2 regions of the Nocardiopsis sediminis genome follow, and region 2 is predicted to be linked to the other one. Evidence: predicted binding sites of a transcription regulator. Region 2 holds the regulator's gene; the other holds the start of a gene.
What was found. The regulator HrcA, encoded in region 2, represses chaperone genes, less so after heat shock. The targets are predictions, from matches to a motif close to TTGGCACTCTCNNNNNGAGAGTGCCAA.
Positions count from the first base shown of each region.

Region 1: a site for HrcA is predicted at 3,194-3,220, ahead of groL (chaperonin GroEL). Genes of this name have one in related genera too.

Region 1 is NZ_JBHSBH010000013.1:252,724-262,636, reverse strand. It holds gene ACFOVU_RS21425 (septum formation family protein) at 1-77, opposite strand, end outside; gene ACFOVU_RS21420 (septum formation family protein) at 254-775, opposite strand; gene groL (chaperonin GroEL) at 1,403-3,028, opposite strand; gene ACFOVU_RS21410 (ubiquitin-like small modifier protein 1) at 3,360-3,635, opposite strand; gene thrC (threonine synthase) at 3,730-4,995, opposite strand; SAM riboswitch class I at 5,008-5,149, opposite strand; gene ACFOVU_RS21400 (alpha,alpha-trehalose-phosphate synthase (UDP-forming)) at 5,521-6,960, shown strand; gene ACFOVU_RS21395 (GrpB family protein) at 7,046-7,612, opposite strand; gene ACFOVU_RS21390 (S8 family serine peptidase) at 7,733-9,022, opposite strand; gene ACFOVU_RS21385 (DUF3263 domain-containing protein) at 9,277-9,600, shown strand; gene otsB (trehalose-phosphatase) at 9,702-9,913, shown strand, end outside.
Region 2 is NZ_JBHSBH010000004.1:450,371-460,283, forward strand. It holds gene ACFOVU_RS06085 (LacI family DNA-binding transcriptional regulator) at 1-919, shown strand, start outside; gene ACFOVU_RS06090 (MOSC domain-containing protein) at 967-1,647, shown strand; gene hemW (radical SAM family heme chaperone HemW) at 1,719-2,951, shown strand; gene ACFOVU_RS06100 (DUF4870 domain-containing protein) at 2,980-3,564, opposite strand; gene ACFOVU_RS06105 (DUF4870 domain-containing protein) at 3,722-4,780, opposite strand; gene ACFOVU_RS06110 (DUF3097 domain-containing protein) at 4,878-5,732, opposite strand; gene ACFOVU_RS06115 (hypothetical protein) at 5,770-6,381, opposite strand; gene hrcA (heat-inducible transcriptional repressor HrcA) at 6,543-7,556, shown strand; gene dnaJ (molecular chaperone DnaJ) at 7,557-8,708, shown strand; gene ACFOVU_RS06130 (16S rRNA (uracil(1498)-N(3))-methyltransferase) at 8,850-9,590, shown strand; gene ACFOVU_RS06135 (hypothetical protein) at 9,673-9,913, opposite strand, start outside.

The sequences.
Region 1 (9,913 bases), on a different contig from region 2:
CCGCAGCCGCTCAGGGAAACGGTCGCGCCGACGGCGGCCAGGCCGATCAGCGTGCGGACGGTCAAGGACTTGGACATCAGGAACACTCCATCCTGGGTGATATGACACCGGTATCGGGCGCCGGGGGCGTCCGGGCGGAACTCCGCGGCCCTCCCGACCCGGGTGGGGCACTCCCGGATCAGACGGACGACGGAACCTCGTCGTTCCGCATTTCGGGCGGAGGGGGTGGGTTGGTTACAGCAGAGGGCACCGGCTAGCGCGCGGCGCCCGCGAGGGTGCCCGTGGTCTGGACGCCCTCCTCATAGATGAGGCAGTCGATCTCGCGGTCGCCGGAGTCCCAGGACTCCTGGGTCGGCGCGTACCACGAGAAGTACAGAACCGAGGTCTCGTAGGGGAAGCCGACGAACGGCTCGAAGGCCGCCTGGCAGCCCTCTTCGGCCTCGGTGTCGATCGCGGTCTGGTCGAACGCCGCTGCGGTCGACTCGAACTCGTGGTAGACCTCCGAGTCGTGCGGCTGGTCGCACCCGATGGTGGGCACCTCCGTCACCTCGCCGGTGGCGGCCCCGTCGTTGAGGCAGTCGCCGACGGCGATGTCGAAGACGTCCGTTTCCGCTTCCCCGGCCATGGGGTCGTCGAGTTCGGCTTCGGCCGATGCCTGGGCGTCCTCGGCGGCGTCGAGCGTCTCCTGGAGGGCGGCGCCGCAGCCACTGAGAGAGACAGTGGCTCCGACGGCGGCGAGGCCGATCAGCATGCGGATGTGAAAAGCCTTGGACATCGGGGAAACTCCATTGACGAACGCGGGAATGGGGATATCAGAGAACGTATCAGCAGGTATCCGCAGCTCGAACATTTTGCCCCACGGATGAGGTTTATGTCCAGGTCAGGGCGGGGGAAGTTTTTCGGTAACGCTACGAACACAACGCGGATTCCCGAGCGGGAATGCCTGTGCGCTCAGGTTTTGCGCACCCGCGCCACCGGACGGTTGCGTTTCCGTTGCCGTATCGCAACCCTTCTTCAGAGCGCACTCACAGTGACATCGTGAGAATCGCCATCAACGAAAGACCTGTGACGCACGGAACGCCTAAACGGTTCCATGCATCTTCTGCATGCGGTGAAGCACACATTCGATAGGCCACATCCGGCCGCAACGGGAATGGCGGGCCGGGAAAGCGAAAAGGGCGTCCGACGAACGGGAGAACGGGGCGCGTCGACGCGATGACGCTGCGGGGCGGCGGTGCGCGTCCCGTTTTCCGGAACGCGGGACGCCATTCGCCGCCGGGGTTTCGGCCGCCCGTGGGCCGCCGCGGGCACGAGCAAGGGCGGCCCCGCAGGGGACCGCCCTTGTCGTCGCAGGTGCTGCTGTCCGCGTACCCGGACCTCTGAAGACCTCGGAAGGGAGGGCTTAGAAGTCCATGCCGCCCATGCCGGCGTCGGGGGCGGCCGGGGCGGCCTTCTCCGGCTTCTCGGCGATGACGGCCTCGGTGGTCAGGAACAGAGCGGCGATGGAGGCCGCGTTCTGGAGCGCGGAGCGGGTGACCTTGGTCGGGTCGATGACGCCGTCCTTGAACAGGTCGGTGTACTCACCGGTGGCGGCGTTGAGGCCGACACCCGGGTCCAGGCTCTTCACCTTCTCCGCGACGACGCCGCCCTCAAGGCCGGCGTTGATCGCGATCTGCTTCAGCGGCTCCTCGATGGCGCGGCGCACGATGTCGGCGCCGATGGCCTCGTCGCCCTGGAGCTCGAGCTTCTCGAACGCCGGGACGCCGGCCTGGAGCAGCGCGACACCGCCGCCGGGCAGGATGCCCTCCTCGACCGCGGCCTTGGCGTTGCGGACGGCGTCCTCGATGCGGTGCTTGCGCTCCTTGAGCTCCACCTCGGTGGCGGCACCGGCCTTGATGACCGCGACACCGCCGGCCAGGCGCGCCAGGCGCTCCTGGAGCTTCTCGCGGTCGTAGTCGGAGTCGGTGCGCTCGATCTCGTTGCGGATCTCGTTGACCCGGCCGGAGATGGCGGTGGCGTCGCCGGCGCCGTCGACGATGGTGGTCTCGTCCTTGGTGACGACGACCTTGCGGGCGCGGCCGAGCATGTCGAGCTCGGTGTTCTCGAGCTTGAGGCCGACCTCTTCGGTGATGACCTGGCCGCCGGTCAGCACGGCGATGTCGCCGAGCTGCGCCTTGCGGCGGTCGCCGAAGCCCGGGGCCTTGACGGCGACGGACTTGAAGGTGCCGCGGATCTTGTTGAGGACGAGGGTCTGGAGCGCGCCGCCCTCGAGGTCCTCGGCGATCAGGACCAGCGGGCGGCCGGCCTGAAGGACCTTCTCGACAACGGGCAGGAGCTCGTTGTTGTTGGAGATCTTGGAGTTGACGATGAGGATGTAGGGGTCCTCGAGGACCGTCTCCATGCGCTCGAGGTCGGTGGCGAAGTAGGGCGAGATGTAGCCCTTGTCGAAGCGCATGCCCTCGGCGAGTTCGAGCTCCAGACCGAAGGTCTGGCCCTCCTCGACCGTGATGACGCCTTCCTTGCCGACCTTGTCCATCGCCTCGGCGATGGCGTCGCCGATCTGGGTGTCGCTGGCGGAGATGGAGGCGGTGGAGGCGATCTGCTCCTTGGTCTCCACGTCCTTGGAGATGTTGGCCAGCTCGTCGCTGATACGGGCGACGGCGGCCTCGATGCCGCGCTTCAGGCCGACGGGGTTGGCGCCCGCGGCGACGTTGCGCAGGCCCTCGCGCACCAGGGCCTGGGCGAGGACGGTGGCGGTGGTGGTGCCGTCACCGGCGACGTCGTCGGTCTTCTTGGCGACCTCCTTGACGAGCTCGGCCCCGATCTTCTCCCACGGGTCCTCGAGCTCGATCTCCTTGGCGATGGAGACACCGTCGTTGGTGATCGTGGGGGCGCCCCACTTCTTCTCCAGCACGACGTTGCGGCCCTTGGGGCCGAGGGTCACCTTGACGGCGTCGGCGAGCTGGTTCATGCCGCGCTCAAGGCCGCGCCGGGCTTCCTCGTCGAACGCGATCAGTTTGGCTGCCATAGACTTCTTGTCCTCCCGAGACCGGGCTGGTACGCGTGGGAACGAGCCGATGCCCGCGACGGACGGCCCCGGCTCGCCCCGGCAACCCGTCTGCCGGAGGCCGCGGCCTCATCGTCTCGATCCGGAATTAGCACTCCTCATCTCAGAGTGCTAAGAGTCCCATTTTTAGCACTCTCGATGGTCGAGTGCAAACGACCTGCGCTCGAATTCGCCGAGCGATCACCCGCAGGTCAACCCGGCCCTCAACGCCGAAACCCGCACCCGCCGGAACGGGGCCGGGGGATGCGGGCGGGGGGTGTTCGGCGGCGGCGCTGCGGGCGCCGTGCGGGGCTCAGCCGCCGGCGACCGCGGGGATGATCGAGACCTCGGTGCCGTCGGCGACCGCGGTGGCCAGGCCGTCGGCGAAGCGGACGTCCTCGTCGCCGACGTAGACGTTGACGAAGCGGCGGATCTTGCCGCTGTCGTCGAGGATCCGCGCCCGGATACCGGGGTGGTCGGCCTCAAGGTGGTCGAGCACGTCCTGAAGGGTGGCCCCTTCGGCGGTGACCTCGGCCGCGTCCTTGGTGTAGGTGCGCAGGATGGTGGGGACGCGAACGCTGACGCTCATGGCGTGTGAACTCCTTGTCTTCAGGGATCGGCGCCGGCCCGGGCAGGTCCGCGGGCCGGGACTGCGGCGGCCGGGTGGGCCGCCGGTGGCGGCGTCAGAGCAGCCCGGCGTCCTTGAACGCCTTCAGGGACGGCTTGATGGTGGCGGTCACCCCGGCCTCGACCGCGTTGAGCGTCTTGAGGCCGTCGCCGGTGTTGAGCACGACGGTCTCGGCGGCGGGGTCGAGGGCGCCCTCGGCGAGCAGCTTGCGCAGCACGCCGGTGGTCACCCCGCCCGCGGTCTCGGCGAAAACGCCCTCGGTGCGCGCCAGCAGGCCGATGGAGTCGACCACCTCGGCGTCGCTGACGTGGGCGACCGCGCCGCCGGTGCGCCGGCAGATGTCGAGCACGTAGGGGCCGTCGGCCGGGTTGCCGATGGCCAGCGACTTGGCGATGGTGTCGGGCTTGACCGGCTGGATGACGTCGTGGCCCTGCTCCCAGGCGCGGGCGACCGGCGAGCAGCCGGTGGCCTGGGCGCCGAAGATCTTGTAGGGGCGGTCCTCGACCAGGCCCAGCTTGATCAGCTCCTGGAAGCCCTTGTCGATCTTGGTGAGCTGGGAGCCCGAGGCGATCGGGATGATGATCTGCTCCGGCAGCCGCCAGCCGAGCTGCTCGGCGATCTCGTAGGCCAGCGTCTTGGAGCCCTCGCCGTAGTAGGGCCGGAGGTTGACGTTGACGAACCCCCAGTCCTCGCCGGCGGGGTCGCCGATCAGTTCCGAGCAGAACCGGTTGACGTCGTCGTAGTTGCCGTCGATGGCGACCACGCGGCCGCCGTAGACGGCCGCCATGATGACCTTGCCCTCTTCGAGCCCGGCCGGGATGAACACGCACGAGCCGAAGCCGGCGCGCGCCGCGGCGGCGCCGACCGCCCCGGCGAGGTTGCCGGTGGAGGAGCAGGACAGGGTGCGGAACCCGAAGGTGCGGGCGGCTTCGACGGCGATGGCCACCACGCGGTCCTTGAAGGAGTGGGTGGGGTTGCCGGAGTCGTCCTTGACGTGCAGTGTGCGCATGCCCAGCTCGGCGGCGAGGCGGTCGGCGCGGACCAGGCGGGTGAGGCCCGGGTTCATGTTGGGCAGCTCGGCGACGTTGGCGGGTACCGGCAGCAGCCCGGCGTAGCGCCAGATGCTGGCGGGCCCGGCGGCGATGGAGGCGTGGCTGACCTCGCCGAACTCGTAGGCGACCTCAAGGGGGCCGAAACAGAACTCACACGCGAAGCGCGGGCCGAGCTCGTAGCGCTCGCCGCATTCGCGGCAGGAAAGGGCCACTGCGGGGCCGAAAGGGCGGGCGGTGGTGGCACCAGGGCCGGTGGCGGTCATCGCCATGCGAGGCGTCTCCCCTCATCTTCCCTGTGAGCCGATCTGGCTCCAGGACGGAGTTGGCACCTGCCCCGGCCGCCCCGCAATTTCCGCGGAATCGCACGCCGAGATGGTTGCCGGGGCTTCGCAGGGCCGTTCCCTCCACCCCTCTGGATGAGCAATATGAAGTTGTCGGTGATCCACTCGGGATACGTTCGCCACTGTAACCGACCGCCCCTCGGCTCTGCCATCCGGGGTGACCGGGATGACAGCGGGTCGGCGGCGGCGAGCGGGGGCGTGGCCAGGGCCGCCGCGCGGGCCTCGCTCGGGCCCGGAGCCTGTGTGCGGCAGGGGGTGCGTGCCCGCGCTTCCGCTTCCGTATCCGGGCGGACACGCCCCGAGAGGGACGGACATCTCGGCAGGTTTGGGTTCCTCTGTGACGGGCGAGACCTATGACACCTTCCCGTACACCCACCCGCCCCTCCGCCGGGCGGGGGCCGGGTGGTCAAATGGGAATCCGGCCCGGATGTCATGCGAGAGGTGGACGATCAGGTGGACAAGGCACAGATCCTCGTCGCTTCCAACAGGGGACCGGTGTCCTTTTCGATCGATGACGACGGTGCGCTCCGCCACCGGCGCGGAGGCGGCGGGCTCGTGTCCGGCCTCAGCTCGGCCGCCGCCCAGGCCGACACGCTGTGGGTGTGCGCCGCCCTGTCCGACGCCGACCGCCAGGCGGCGTCGCGCGCCCCCGAGGGCCGGCTCGACCGGGCCGGGTTCGACGTCGGCGGCACCAGCGTGCGGATGCTCGACATCCCCCCGGCGACCTTCGCCAACGCCTACACCTCGGTGGCCAACTCCACGCTGTGGTTCGTCCACCACATGCTCTACGACACCCCCAACAAGCCCGGCTTCGGGGCCGAATTCCGCGCCGAGTGGGCCGACTACCGCGCCTACAACACCGCGTTCGCCGAGGGCCTGCTCACCGGCTCCGCCGACAACGCCCGGGTCGCCGTGCAGGACTACCACCTGGCCCTGGTGCCCCGGATGCTCCGCGGCCGCCGCCCCGACCTGCGCATCTCGCACTTCTCCCACACCCCGTGGGCGCCGCCGGAGTATTTCCGGATGCTGCCCACCGACATCGCGCGCGAGCTCCTCGAGGGCATGCTCGGCGCCGACCGCCTGGGCTTCCTCAGCCGGCGCTGGGCCGACGCCTTCCTGCGCTGCTGCGAGACGTTCCTGCGCGCCGATGTCGACTGGGACAAGCGCACCGTCGAGTACGGCAGCCGGGTGATCGGCGTGGCCGTGTACCCGCTGGGCGCCGACGCCGAGGGGCTGCGCGAGCGGGCCGCGGCCGACGACGTCGCCGAGCGCCGCGCGGCGCTGCGCGAGCGGGTCGGCGACCGCCGGCTCATCGTCCGGGTCGACCGCACCGAGCTGTCCAAGAACATCGTGCGCGGCCTCGAGGCCTACCGGGAGATGCTCCGCGACCACCCCGAGTGGCACGGCCGCGTCACCCACCTCGCGTTCGCCTACCCCAGCCGGGGCGACGTCCCCGAGTACCGCGAGTACACCGAATCGGTGCTCCGGGTCGCCAAGGAGATCAACGAGGAGTTCGGCACCGACTCCTGGACCCCGCTGATCCTCGAGGTCAACGACGACTACCCGCGTTCGCTGGCCGCCTACCGGCTGGCCGACGTGCTGCTGGTGAACCCGATCCGCGACGGCATGAACCTGGTCGCCAAGGAGGGGCCGGTGCTCTCCGACGACGGCTGCGCACTGGTGCTGTCGACCGAGGCGGGCGCCGCCGACGAGCTCGGCGCCCACGCCCTGCTGGTCAACCCCTACGACGTCAGCGAGACGGCGCGCGCGCTCCACACCGCGCTGGAGATGCCCGCCGAAGAGCGCCGCGAGCGCAGCGCCCACCTGGCCGAGCAGGCCACCGCGGTGTCGCCGCAGCGCTGGTTCGGCGACCAGCTGCGCGCGCTCGGCTGACGGCCGCCGATGGTCGTGCCCGCGGCGGCTCCGGCGGTCGCCGCGCGGCGGTGTCCCGGTGCGCCCGGACTCCGTGAGCGGGGTGTCAGGAGCGCGACATGATCTCGTCGATGACCGGTGACTTCGCGTCGGCGTAGTCCTGGAGGCTCTCCCACCGCCGCTCGGCGAGCCCGCGCTTGGTGCTGGCGTAGAGCTCGTGGTCGCCGGGGTGGGTGCGCAGGTGGTCGCGGAAGCGCAGCATGCGGTCGGCCTCGCCCGAGCCGGCCCCGAGCACGTGCAGGTCGATGTTGACGTCGGGGCCCTTGAAGAGCCTGCGGCCGTCGCCGCCGGGGTCGCGGTCGACCAGCGTGTACCCGGCGCCGGCCAGGGGCGGCAGGTAGGCGTCCTCGTCGGCGGGGTCGGCGACCAGCAGCAGCAGGTCCACGCACGGGGTGGCGGTGAGCCCGGGTACCGAGGTGGAGCCGACGTGCTGGAGGTCGAGCACGGAGTCGCCGAGGGCCTGGCGGATGCGCCCGGCTTCACGGTGGAAGAGGTAGGGCCATTTGACGTCGTAGTCGGCGACGGGGACGCGGCCGTCGACCAGCCGCCGGCCGGCCGGCGGCGCATCGGCGGGGTTCCGGCCGCGCAGGGGCAGGGGGTCACTGGGGGACATATTGGACAAGCTTTTCGCCCCGGGGGCGCTCCGTCAAGCCCTGACCCACCCGCGGGTTCCCCTGCTGACCGGGGGCGATACCGACCGCGCGGTATGCCGGCCGCGATCGGGAGGCGGGCGTCAGCGCTTGCGCCGCGACCCGCCGCGGCGGCGCCGTCCGCGGGCGGTGGCGGCCTGCGCGCGGCCGGAGTCCGCGCCGGCGGTCTCCGTGGCCGCGGCGGTGCTCCGCGAGGGCAGGCCGTAGGGGTTGGCGGTCGAGCGGCGCACCAGGACGGTCGCCACCGCGGCCAGCAGCAGCGCCAGCACGGCGGCGCCCGTCCACAGCGCCCACGGCGGGAGGAAGGGGTCCTCGGCCGCGGCGGCGAGGTCCTCGTCGTAGAGGGGGACGTCCTCGGCCGCCGTGCCGGCGGCGTCGAGCGCACCGGGCACGTCGAGCAGCCCGGCGCCGTACCCGGGGCCACCGCCGCCGGCGGGCGCGGCCGCGCCCTCGACCAGCGCGTCGGCCACCTGGCCGGGCAGCAGCTGGGGGTGCTCGGCGCGGATGAGCGCCGCGGCCCCGGCCACGAACGCGGCGGCGGGGACGGTGCCGTCGGCGGTGGTGTAGCCCTCGCCCGCATCGAGCGTCTCGACGGCCGCGCCCGGTGCGGCGAGCGTCACGGAGTCGCCGCCCGGGGAGTCAGCGGTGAGCGCCCCGTCCTCGCCGAAGGCGCCGACGGTCAGCACGGGGCCGGGGCCGGAATCGTCGCCGGTCCCGGCATCGGCGGTGGTACCGGCCGCGCCGGTGGCGCCCGGGCCGGCGGGGACGACCACCAGCACCCCCCGGTGGGCGACGGTGTCGATCGCCTCCTGCACGCCGGGGTCGGACACGGCGCCCTCCGCGGCGCTTTCGGGGAGGGCGAGGATCTGCGCGCCCTCGGCCGCCGCGTAGCGGATGCCGTCGGCGAGCGCGGCGGCGGTGTCGACCGACCCGGCGCCGGTGCCGCCGTCGCCGGGCTCGACGCGCACCGACAGGATGTCGGCGGCCGGAGCTACCCCGATGATGCCGCCCGTGAACTCGCGCCCGTGCCCGCTGGCGGCGATGATGCCCGCCGCCCCGGTGGAGCCGCCGTAGCCGTCGTCGCCCGGGGCGAGGTCCTGGCCGGTGAAGTCGCGACCAATGGTGACGGTGTCGCGTAGATCGGGGTGGCCATCGTCGACGCCGCTGCCGAGGACCGCGACGGTGATCCCGTCGCCCGGGGTCTCCACGGCGGCGTCGGTGGCGCCGATCGCGTCCATGCCCCACTGGTCGACGCGCAGCTCGGCGCCGGTGTCGCCGGCCGCCGGCGGGGCGAGCGACACGGCGATGGCCGTGGCCGCCGCGGCCGCCCCCGCGGCCCGTGCCGAACGCGTCCCGGCTGCGGATGTGCGCATGGCTGTGGACCCCCGTGACGTATCGTCGGACTGTCGCATTCAGTGCGGCCCCGACCAGGCCGTCCAGGCGCGAACGCGGGCCATTCTCGCATGTACCGCCGCATCGGGTGAGCCGCAATCGGGGGCGCGCGCCGGCGACGGGCCATGAGGACAGGTAACTCTAACCCCGGGGGGCGATCCTCCTGCTACTTCTCCTCAGCGCCCCTACCCAGTCGCTACCATGAGTCGCGCCAATCCGGACGAGGAGGCGCCCAGTGTCAGATCCCGGGCTATTTGATCGAGAACCGTCCGATTTCTCCGCGGATGCGGCGACATCCGCACAGGAAACCGGCCTCGAAGATCGCGAACAGCGCATCCTGGCCTTCGAACGCCAATGGTGGAAGTTCGAGGGCTCCAAGGAGCAGGCCATCCGCGACGAGTTCGGTCTCTCCCCCACCCGCTACTACCAGCTGCTCAACGGTCTCGTCGACCGTCCTGAAGCACTCGCCTTCGACCCCATGACCGTCAAACGGCTCCGCCGCCTGCGCGCCGCGCGGCGACGCCAGCGCACCGCCCGCCGGCTGGGTATCCAGCTGTAGCGCGCCGCAGGATCCGGCAGCAGCCGCCCCGCGACCCGCCCCGAGGGCATAGCACAGACATACGCGCACGAGCGGATATACCGAGCGAGAGACATCCATCCATGCCTCTGCCCCACCCCCGGTCCGGCGCGGCCTCGGCCGCGCTGGACCGGATCGTGGAGCGGCCTTCGGGTGCGCTCCTGGCCTTCGACTTCGACGGCACCCTGGCGCCGATCGTCCCCGACCCCCGCGACGCCCGCGCCCTGCCGGGCGTCACCGATGAGCTCGCCGCGCTATCGTCCCTGGTCGGGACGGTGGCGGTCATCACCGGGCG
Region 2 (9,913 bases):
GCTCGACGTCCTGGGCTACGAGCGCCCCGCGCGCCTGCGCCAGCGCTCCGCCGGGCTGGTGGGCATGGTCGTCCCCGAGCTCGACAACCCGGTGTTCCCGATGTTCGCCCAAGCCGCGGAAGGTGCACTGGCACAGCACGGCTATACCCCGGTGCTGTGCACCCAGACACCCGGCGGCATCGCCGAGGACGAGTACGTCGAACTTCTCCTGGAGCGCAACGTCTCCGGCATCATCTTCGTCTCGGGCCTGCACGCCGACACCACCGCCGACCACGACCGCTACCGCCGGCTGATCACCCGCCGCCTGCCCATCGTCCTGGTCAACGGCTTCGCCGACCGCGTCTCCGCGCCGTTCATCTCAGCCGACGACCGCGAGGCCGGGCGGCTGGCCGTCGACCACCTCGCCGCGCTGGGCCATACCCGCATCGGCTTCGCCAGCGGCCCCGACCGCTTCGTCCCGGTCCGGCGCAAGCTCGACGGCTTCCACGGCGCCATGGCCCGCCACGGGCTCCCGAGCGAGGACCTGGTGGAGCTGTCGCTGTTCGGGGTCGAAGGCGGGCACGCGGCGGCCACGCGGCTGCTCGACCGCGGCGTCACCGCCATGGTCTGCGGCTCCGACCTCATGGCCCTCGGCGCCATCCGCGCGGCACGCCAGCGCGGGCTGTCGGTGCCGCGGGACTTCTCCGTGGTCGGCTACGACGACTCCCACCTCATCGCCTTCACCGATCCCCCGCTCACCACGGTCCGCCAGCCCATCCAGGCCATGGCCCTGGCCGCGGCGCGCACCCTGTGCGACGAGATCGCCGGGCACAGCGTCTCCCACGCCGAGTACCTGTTCGACCCGGAGCTGGTGGTCCGCGGTTCCACCGGCGCGGTCCCGGTGCAGAGCGCCGGGCCGGGGCCCGTGCGCACGGTGTGAGGGAGTCGCGCTTCCGGCCGCCGGGCCGGGTGTTCTACGGTTCTGCCATGGGGGAGACCAGCGGCACCGTTCAATCGGTCAACACCGGCCGGGCCGGCGACGCGTCCTGGGCGGGGGGCAAGCGGCGCACGGCCATCGACAAGCGGCCCGCCGAAGGCCCCGTGCGCGTGGCCGCGCTCGGGCTGGCAGGCGACGAACAGGCCGACCGCGCCAACCACGGTGGACCCGACCAGGCCGTCTACGCCTTCGCCCGCGAAGACCTCGACTCCTGGTCACAGCGGCTGGGCCGCCCGCTGCGCGACGGCGCCTTCGGCGAGAACCTGACCACCGCCGGGACCGACGTCAACGGCGCGCTGATCGGCGAGATGTGGCGGATCGGATCGGCCCTGTTCGAGGCGGTCCTGCCCCGCACCCCCTGCGCGGTGTTCCAGGCGTGGCTGGCCGAGCAGGGCTGGGTCGCGCGCTTCACCCAGGAGGCCCGCACCGGTGTCTACCTGCGGGTCCTCGAGGAGGGCGAGGTCCGCGCCGGCGACCCGGTCGAGATCGTGCACCGCCCCGGCCACGGGATCACCGTCATGGCGGGGTTCCGCGCGGGCCTGGACCGCGACATCGGGCTGCTGCACCGCATCCTCGCCGTCCCGGGCCGCTCCGAGAAGTGGGCGGAGCTGGCGGCCAAGGTGGAACGCAACCTGGAACGCGAACGGGAGCCCGCAGCACGGCGCCCGTGAGCCCGCTCACCTGGGCCCCGCCTCGGGCTCACCGGGCGGGCGGCGGCCACGCGGGCGGATAGTCTCGGCACATGCCCTCAGTCGTACTCGACGGCGACCCCGTCCCCGCCGACGGCTCCCTGCCCGCCGGATCCCTCGCGGGCGCCGGGAGCCGGCCGTTCGGGTTCTACGTCCACGTGCCGTTCTGCACCACGCGCTGCGGCTACTGCGACTTCAACACCTACACCGCCGCCGAGCTGCGCTCCCGCGACGGCGGGGCGGTCGCCTCGCCCGCCACCTACGCCGACCAGGCCGCCGCCGAGGTCCGCTTCGCGCGCCGCGTGATGGGCGCCGCCGCAGCTACCGTGGGCACCGTGTTCTTCGGCGGCGGCACGCCCACCCTCCTGCCGCCCGAGGACCTCGGCCGGGTGCTCGCCGCGATCGGCGCCGAATTCGGCCTGGCGCCGGGGGCCGAGGTCACCACCGAGGCCAACCCCGAGACCGTCGACCGCGACTACCTGCTGCGGCTGCGCGACGCCGGGTTCACCCGGGTCTCCTTCGGGATGCAGAGCGCCCGCCCCGAGGTGCTGCACATCCTCGACCGCACCCACACCCCCGGCCGGCCGCAGCAGTGCGTGGCCTGGGCGCGTGAGGCCGGGTTCGACCACGTCAACCTCGACCTCATCTACGGCACGCCCGGCGAGACCGACACCGACTGGAAGGACTCGCTCGACGCCGCGATCGGCGCGGACCCCGACCACGTCTCGGCGTACTCGCTGATCGTCGAGGACGGCACCCGCCTGGCGGCGCGCGTGCGGCGCGGCGAACTCGCCGCCCCCGACGACGACGCCATGGCCGACCGCTACCTCATGGCCGACGACGCCCTCGCCGCCGCCGGGTACACGGCCTACGAGGTCTCCAACTGGGCGCGCGGCACAGCGGCCCGCAGCCGGCACAACCTGCTCTACTGGACCGGCGGCGACTGGTGGGGGGTGGGCCCCGGGGCGCACAGCCACGTGGGCGGGGTCCGGTGGTGGAACGTGAAGCACCCCGCCGCCTACGCCGCGCGCATCGCCGGCGGTGTCTCGCCCGGGCACGCACGCGAGGTCCTCGGCGACGCCGACCGCCGGTTCGAGCGGATCCTGCTGGAACTGCGCATCGCCGAGGGATGCCCGCTGGACCTGCTCGACGGCGCGGGGCGGGCCGCGGCCGAACGGGCGGTGGCCGACGGCCTGCTCGACCCCTCGGCCCACGCCCGCGGCCGGGCGGTGCTCACCCGGCGGGGCCGCCTGCTGGCCGACGCCGTGGTGCGCGACCTCACCTGAGCCGCCCTCGCTCCGCCGCCGGGGGCTCCTACTTCACGAGCGACAGGTTGAACGGGTACTTGTTCCACTCGCCCCGGTTGGCCGCCATGGCGGCCATGATGCCGAGCACCAGGCCGCCGATCCAGGCGGCGAGGAACGTCAGGTAGCCGATGATCAGGATCATCAGGACGCCCGAGACGAAGTAGGCGATCGCCAGCATGATCTGGAAGTTGAGCGCCTGCACCGCGTGGTGCCGCAGGAACGGCGACTCGTCCTTCTTGATCATGTAGAACACCAGCGGCACGAGGAAGCCGACGATCGCCCCGCCGAGGTGGATGAACAGGGCCATCTGGCGGTCGTCGGCCGACACCGGGCCGCCCTGCTGCTGGTGGGGCTGCTGGTACTGGCCGTACTGCGCCGGGGGGTAGGGCTGCTGCTGCGCGCCCTGGCCCGGGTAGCCCTGCTGCTGCTCCTGGTAGCCGGGGTAGCCCTGCTGGCCGTACTGGCCCGGCTGCGGCCCCGTGCCGTAGCCGTGGTCGCCTCCGGGCGGCGGGCCGTAGCCGCCCGGGTACTGCTGCTGGTATCCGCCCTGGCCCTCGCCGTAGGAGGGGTTCGGCGGGTGTGGGTAACTCATGGTCTCCTCGGTCTCTGGCGCCCGGGTCCGGGGCTGGGGACGCAGGCCGCACGGTAGCTGTTGGGGGGTACTCGGGGGTGAAGCGCGGGCACCGGCCCCGCCCCTGATGGGACGGACCGGCCGGCGCCCGGGTTCCGTGGAACGGTGACCGGTGCGGTCACTTCACCAGTCGGATCGACACCGGGTAGCGGTACCAGGCGCCCTTGTTCGCGCCCAGGGCGGCGAGCACCCCGAACACGATCGACAGCACCCAGATCACCGCGATGAACACGGAGCCGATCCACGACGACGTCGGGGCGAAGACGCCGAGCGCGATGTAGGCCGCCCAGGTGAGCAGGTAGGGGATCAACAGGGTGAGCTGGAAGTTCAGCGCCTCGCCCGCGTGGTGGCGGACGAACGGCGAGTGGTTCTTCTTCACCGAGTACACCACGAGCGCGGGCAGCCAGCCGAAGCAGGAGAGGATGACCCCGGACAGGTGGGCGATCATCGCCCAGGTGGGGTCGTCGGCCGCGGCCTGCCCCTGCTGGGGGAACGCCTGCGGGCCGCCGTAGGCCGGGGCGGCCGACTGCTGGGGCTGGCCGGCGTACCCGGGCTGCTGCGGTGGCGCCTGCGGCGCCCCGTACCCCGGCTGCTGCGGCGCCGGAGGGGCCTGCTGCTCCTGGCCCTGCGGGCCGTAGCCCTGGGGCGCATAGGACGGCGGGGCCTGCTGTGCGGGCGGGCCCGGCTGCGGCGGGTAGGGCTGCTGCCCGTACCCGGGCTGTTCGCCCGTGGGGTGGGCGTACCCGGGCTGACCGCCGGTCGGCTGGCCGTAGGCCGGGGGCGGCGCGGCCGGCTGCTGAGGCGGGGCGGCGTACCCCGGGTGCTGGGGCGGCCCCTGCGGGGCGCCGTAGCCCGGCTGCGGCCCGGACTGCGGGCCCTGCGGCGCGGGGCCCGGCGGCTGCTGGACCTGCCCGTAGCCCTGCTGGCCGTACTGGGCAGGGTCGTAGCCCGGCTGGGGGTACCCCTGCTGCTCGTAGCCCTGCCCCGGCTGCGCATAGGGCTGCTGCTGCGGTGCCTGCGGCGGGTAGGGCTGCTGGGCGTACCCCGGCTGCCCACCCGTGGCGGCCCCCTGCTGCCCCTGGCCGGGCTGTCCACCGCTGGGGGCGGCGTGGCCGGGCGCGGGCTGCCCTCCCGAGGGGTCCTGCGGCTGTGGTCGGTGGGGCGGGGTCTCGCTCATCATGTCCCTTGGCTGTGCCGATTGCGTGGAGCAGATTATGCCGTGCGGCGTGTCGTGCCGCCGAACGCCGTCACCGCGGGGTCAGCGCGGACGTGTCCTAGTCTCGCACCACGTAGGGCGCGGTAACGAAGTCGATCAATTCTTCGACGCGGCCCAGCAGATCCGGTTCCAGGTCGGCGAATGTCCGGACCCGGCCGAGGATCCGCTGCCACGCCTCACCCGGCTCCTCCCGCCGGCCGAGGGCGGCCAGCACCCCTTCCTTCCAGGGGGTTCCGCGCGGCACATCGGGCCAGGCGGCGATGCCGAGCACGGAGGGCTTCACCGCCTGCCAGATGTCGATGAACGGGTGGCCGGTGACCAGCACGTGCGGCGACGATACCTGCTCGGCGATCCGCGACTCCTTGGACCCCGGCACCAGGTGGTCCACCAGCACCCCCAGCCGCCGTTGCGGCCCCGGACCGAACGCGTCGACGATCTCGGGCAGGCGGTCCACCCCTTCGAGGAACTCCACGGCCACGCCCTCGACGCGCAGGTCGTGGCCCCAGATCTTCTCGACCAGCTCCGCGTCGTGGGCGCCCTCGACGTAGATGCGGCCCTCCTTGGCGACCCTGGCCCGCGCGCCGCGGACCGCGACCGACCCCGACGCGCTGCGCAGCGGCCCGGAAGGGGCCGCCGCTGCCGGGCGCACCACCGTGACCGGCCGGCCGTCGATCAGGAACGCCGCCGGCGCGAGGTCGAACACCCGGCGCCGGCCCGCGCGGTCCTCCAGGGTCACCGTGGCCTTGTCCCAGGCCACGGCCGCGCCGCAGAACCCTTCGTCGGCGGATTCCACCACCAGGCCGTGCTCCAGGGGGACCTCGGGGACCGCGCCTTTGCGTGGCCGCCGCCAGTCGCCCGCCAGGACGTCGTCGCCGTACCGTCCGCCGCGCCGCTTGCCAGATTCAGTGCCCACGGGCCGCGATGATAGTGGTGAGGCGGGGCGGGACGGGTCAGGACGAGGGCGGGGACGCCCCGCCGGCGACGATGCGGCGCCGGTTCCGGCGCCGCAGGACCGCGGTGAGAATGAGCACCGCGGCGCCGATGAGCACCCCCGCGAGCGCCGGGACGAGGGCGGTGGCGATGGTCCACAGCACGCCCGTGGAAACGCCGGTCAGGTCGTTGCCGTAACCGACCGCGTAGTGCAGGCCGGCGCCGCTGTGGCAGCGGAAGGTGTGGTCGCCCGTCGCGGTCGTGTCGACCCGGCCGGCCAGGAACCAGCCGTCGGAGTGGTGGTCGTGGGCCGGGGTGACCGTGACCGGCCCCGTGGGGCCGTCGATCGTGCAGAACGCGGCGATCTCGTCGTCGGTCGTGTAGTGGTCGGCGTAGATGAGCCAGGCGTGGGAGCCCTGGTCCGCGCGGTCGAGGTCGACGATCGCGGTCTCGTCGTCGCCGAACTGCGCGCGGAAGTGCGGCAGGGAGACCGAGTTCAGCAGCCCGATCACGAACCCCATGGCCCCGGCGACCAGCCCGAAGACCACGATCGCCGCCCCGATCCCGTACCAGGCCCGCGCCGGGCGCAGCAGCGCCGGGTCGACGGAGGGCGGTGCGGGATCGACGGCCATGGCGATCATTCTCGCACCGCACCCCGTGGACGCCCCGGAACGCGGCGCGCGGCGCGCCGGGGCGGCCGCGGACCCGAACCGCGGTCCCTGGTTCCGGCCCGCCCTTGCGCGACGGCATAGAATTAGCACTTACGACCACGGAGTGCCAGGGAGGTGAACGCGTGCTCGACGGCCGCAAACTCGCGGTCCTGCGTGCCATCGTCGAGGACTACGTGTCCACGAACGAGCCCGTGGGGTCCAAGGCCCTCGCCGACCGCCACACCCTCGGGGTGTCGCCGGCGACGATCCGCAACGACATGGTGGCGCTGGAGGAAGAGGGCTACATCACCCAGCCCCACACCAGCGCGGGCCGGGTGCCCACCGACAAGGGCTACCGGCTGTTCGTGGACCGGCTGTCCACGGTCAAGCCGCTGTCCTCGGCCGAGCGCCGCGCCATCGAGACCTTCCTCGGCGGCGCCGTGGACCTCGACGAGATCGTGGCCCGCACCGTGCGGCTGCTCGCGCAGCTCACCCGGCAGGTCGCGATCGTGCAGTACCCCTCGCTCATCCGCTCCTCCGTGCAGCACGTCGAACTCGTCCCCCTGGGCAACCGGCGCGTGATGATGGTGCTGATCACCAACACCGGGCGGGTCGAGCAGCGCGTCATCGACGGCCTCGGCGACGTCACCGAGGACTCCGTCGACAACCTGCGGCAGATGCTCAACCGCGCCCTGGGGGGCAAGTGGCTGACCGACGTCCCCACTGCCGTGGAGGACCTGCCGGCTCAGGTGCCGGCCGGCGACCGACGCATGGCGGTCTCGGTGCTGTCGGTGCTCCTGGAGAGCCTGGTGGAGCGGCACGAGGAGAAGATCGTCCTCGGCGGGACCGCGAATCTCGCGGCGGTGGATTTCTCCGCTAGCCTTCGTGACGTACTCGAAGCGCTGGAAGAAAACGTGGTCCTCATCCGTTTGCTCGGAGAGGTGGGCGACCCGTCCATGCTCACGGTACGCATCGGCGCGGAGAACTCTCACGAGGGCCTCAGATCCACCTCGATCGTGTCCGCCGGGTACGGCTTCGGCGACCAGTCGCTGGCCAAGCTCGGCGTCGTCGGTCCGACTCGAATGGATTACCCGGGAACGATGGGAGCGGTGCGCGCTGTGGCCAGGTACGTCGGAACGATTTTGGCGGGACAGTAAGTGGCGAGGGACTATTACGCGATCCTCGGGGTTCGTCGCGAGGCGACGAAGGACGAGATCAAGAAGGCCTACCGGCGGCTGGCCCGCGAACTCCACCCCGACGTCAACCCGGACCCCACCACCCAGGAGCGCTTCAAGGAAGTGACCCAGGCCTACGAGGTCCTCTCCGACGAGAACAAGCGGCGCATGTTCGACATGGGCCACGACCCCTTCGCCCCCGGTGGCGGCGGTGCGGGGGCCGGCGGCTTCGGCGGCGGCGCCGCGGGGTTCCCCTTCGACGACATCATGAACGCCTTCTTCGGGGGCGGCCAGCCGGGGGCCGGGCGCAGCCCGCGCGACCGCGTGCGCCGGGGGCGCAGCATCAAGGTGCGCATCGAGCTCGACCTCTCCGAGACCGCGTTCGGCGTGACCAAGGACGTCACCTTCCCCACGGCGGTCCTGTGCACCACCTGTCAGGGTGAGGGCACGGCCAAGGGCACCCACCGCCACACCTGCGAGATGTGCCAGGGGCGCGGCGAGGTCTCCCAGGTCACCCGCTCGTTCCTTGGGCAGGTCATGACCTCGCGCCCGTGCCCGCAGTGCGCGGGCCAGGGGAGCATCATCACCGACCCCTGCCCCGACTGCGCGGGCGAGGGCCGGGTGCGCGAGAAGGTCACCCGCAAGGTCCAGATCCCTGCGGGCGTCGAGGACGGCACGCAGATCCAGCTGGCGGGCGAGGGCGAGGTCGGCCCCAACGGCGGCCCGCGCGGCGACATCTTCCTGGAGATCGTCCAGCGCCCGCACCCGATCTTCGAGCGGCGCGGCGACGACCTCCACTGCACCATCACGGTGCCCATGACCGCGGCGGCTCTGGGCGCCTCGTTCACCTTCGAGACCCTCGACGGCACCGAGGAGATCGACCTGCGCCCCGGCACCAGCTCGGGCCATGTGATCACCCTCGGGGGGCGCGGCACCAAGCACCTCGACGGCGGCGGCCGCGGCGACCTCATGATCCAGGTCGACGTCGAGACCCCGGCCAAGCTCGACGAAGAGCAGGAGGCGCTGCTGCGCAAGTTCGCCGAGCTGCGAGGCGAGGACCACCCGCCGGGCAAGTTCAGCCCCGGCCACGGCGGCCTCTTCTCGCGCCTGCGCGACGCGTTCGGGGCCCGCTAGCCGCGGCCTGAGAGGGCGCAGCAGGCCGCGCCGGCACGGCGCACTTCAGCAGGGCCCCCGGCCGCGCGCCGCGGGGCCCCTCGCTGTCGTGGGGCCGCACCCCGCGCCGCGTGCCCGCCGCCCATCCGAGAAAGGGAACCCGTGACGCCTCCCGTCTTCCTCGCCGACGCCGGGCAGCTCGACCGCGACCGCGTGGTGCTCTCCGGCCCCGAGGGCCGGCACGCCGCCGCGGCCCGCCGCATCACGGTGGGCGAGACCGTGCACCTCGTCGACGGAGCAGGAACGCGCGCCCGGTGCGTGGTGGCCGACGTCGGCAAGGACAGCGTGGTCTGCACCGTCGAGGAGCGGTCGGCCGACCCCGAGCCCTCCCCCCGCATCACGGTCGTCCAGGCGCTGCCCAAGGGCGACCGGGGCGAGCTCTCCGTCGAGGTCATGACCGAAGCGGGGGTCGACGCCATCGTGCCGTGGGCGGCCGAGCGGTGCGTGACCCGCTGGAAGCCCGATCGCGCGGCGAAGTCGGTGGCCAAGTGGCGCGCGACCGCGCGGGAGTCCGCCAAACAGGCCCGGCGCAGCCGGATCCCCGAGGTCGCCGACCTTGCCACCACACGTGATGTGGTGGCGCTCGTGGCAGCGGCCGACCTGGGGATCGTCCTGCACGAGGGCGCTCAGGAGGAACGGCTGTCGTCGCTCCCCCTGCCCGGCGCAGGCGGCCCCGGTTTCGTCGTCGTAGTGGGGCCCGAAGGCGGGCTGTCCGACACCGAGCTGGCCGCGCTCGACGAGGCAGGCGCCGTCCGGGCGCTCCTGGGGCCGACCGTGCTGCGCACCTCCACGGCAGGGGTCGCCGCGCTCGCCGTCCTCCAGGCACGCTGCGGACGCTGGTAGCCGCCCTCGGCCGGACAGAGCGGAAGGCCTTCATCGAGCGTGCCCGGAGGGCGCCCCGCAGGCTGAGCGGGAAACACCGCCCCTACTGGACCTGCGAGGCCCCTTCCGGGACGTCGCCGGGGAGGGTGTCGGGCGGGCTCGGGGTGCCGTCGACGTCGCCGTCGTCCTCGTTGTCGCCGCCGTCGGCGGGGACCTCGGGCTCGGCGGGGTCCTCGGGGTCGCCCGCGCCGGAGTCGCCGGGCTCGGAGGGCCGGGGGCTGGGGACGCAGTCGTCGTCGGCCTCGGGTTCCTCGGGCTCGGGGGAGGGGTCCTCGGACTCGGCG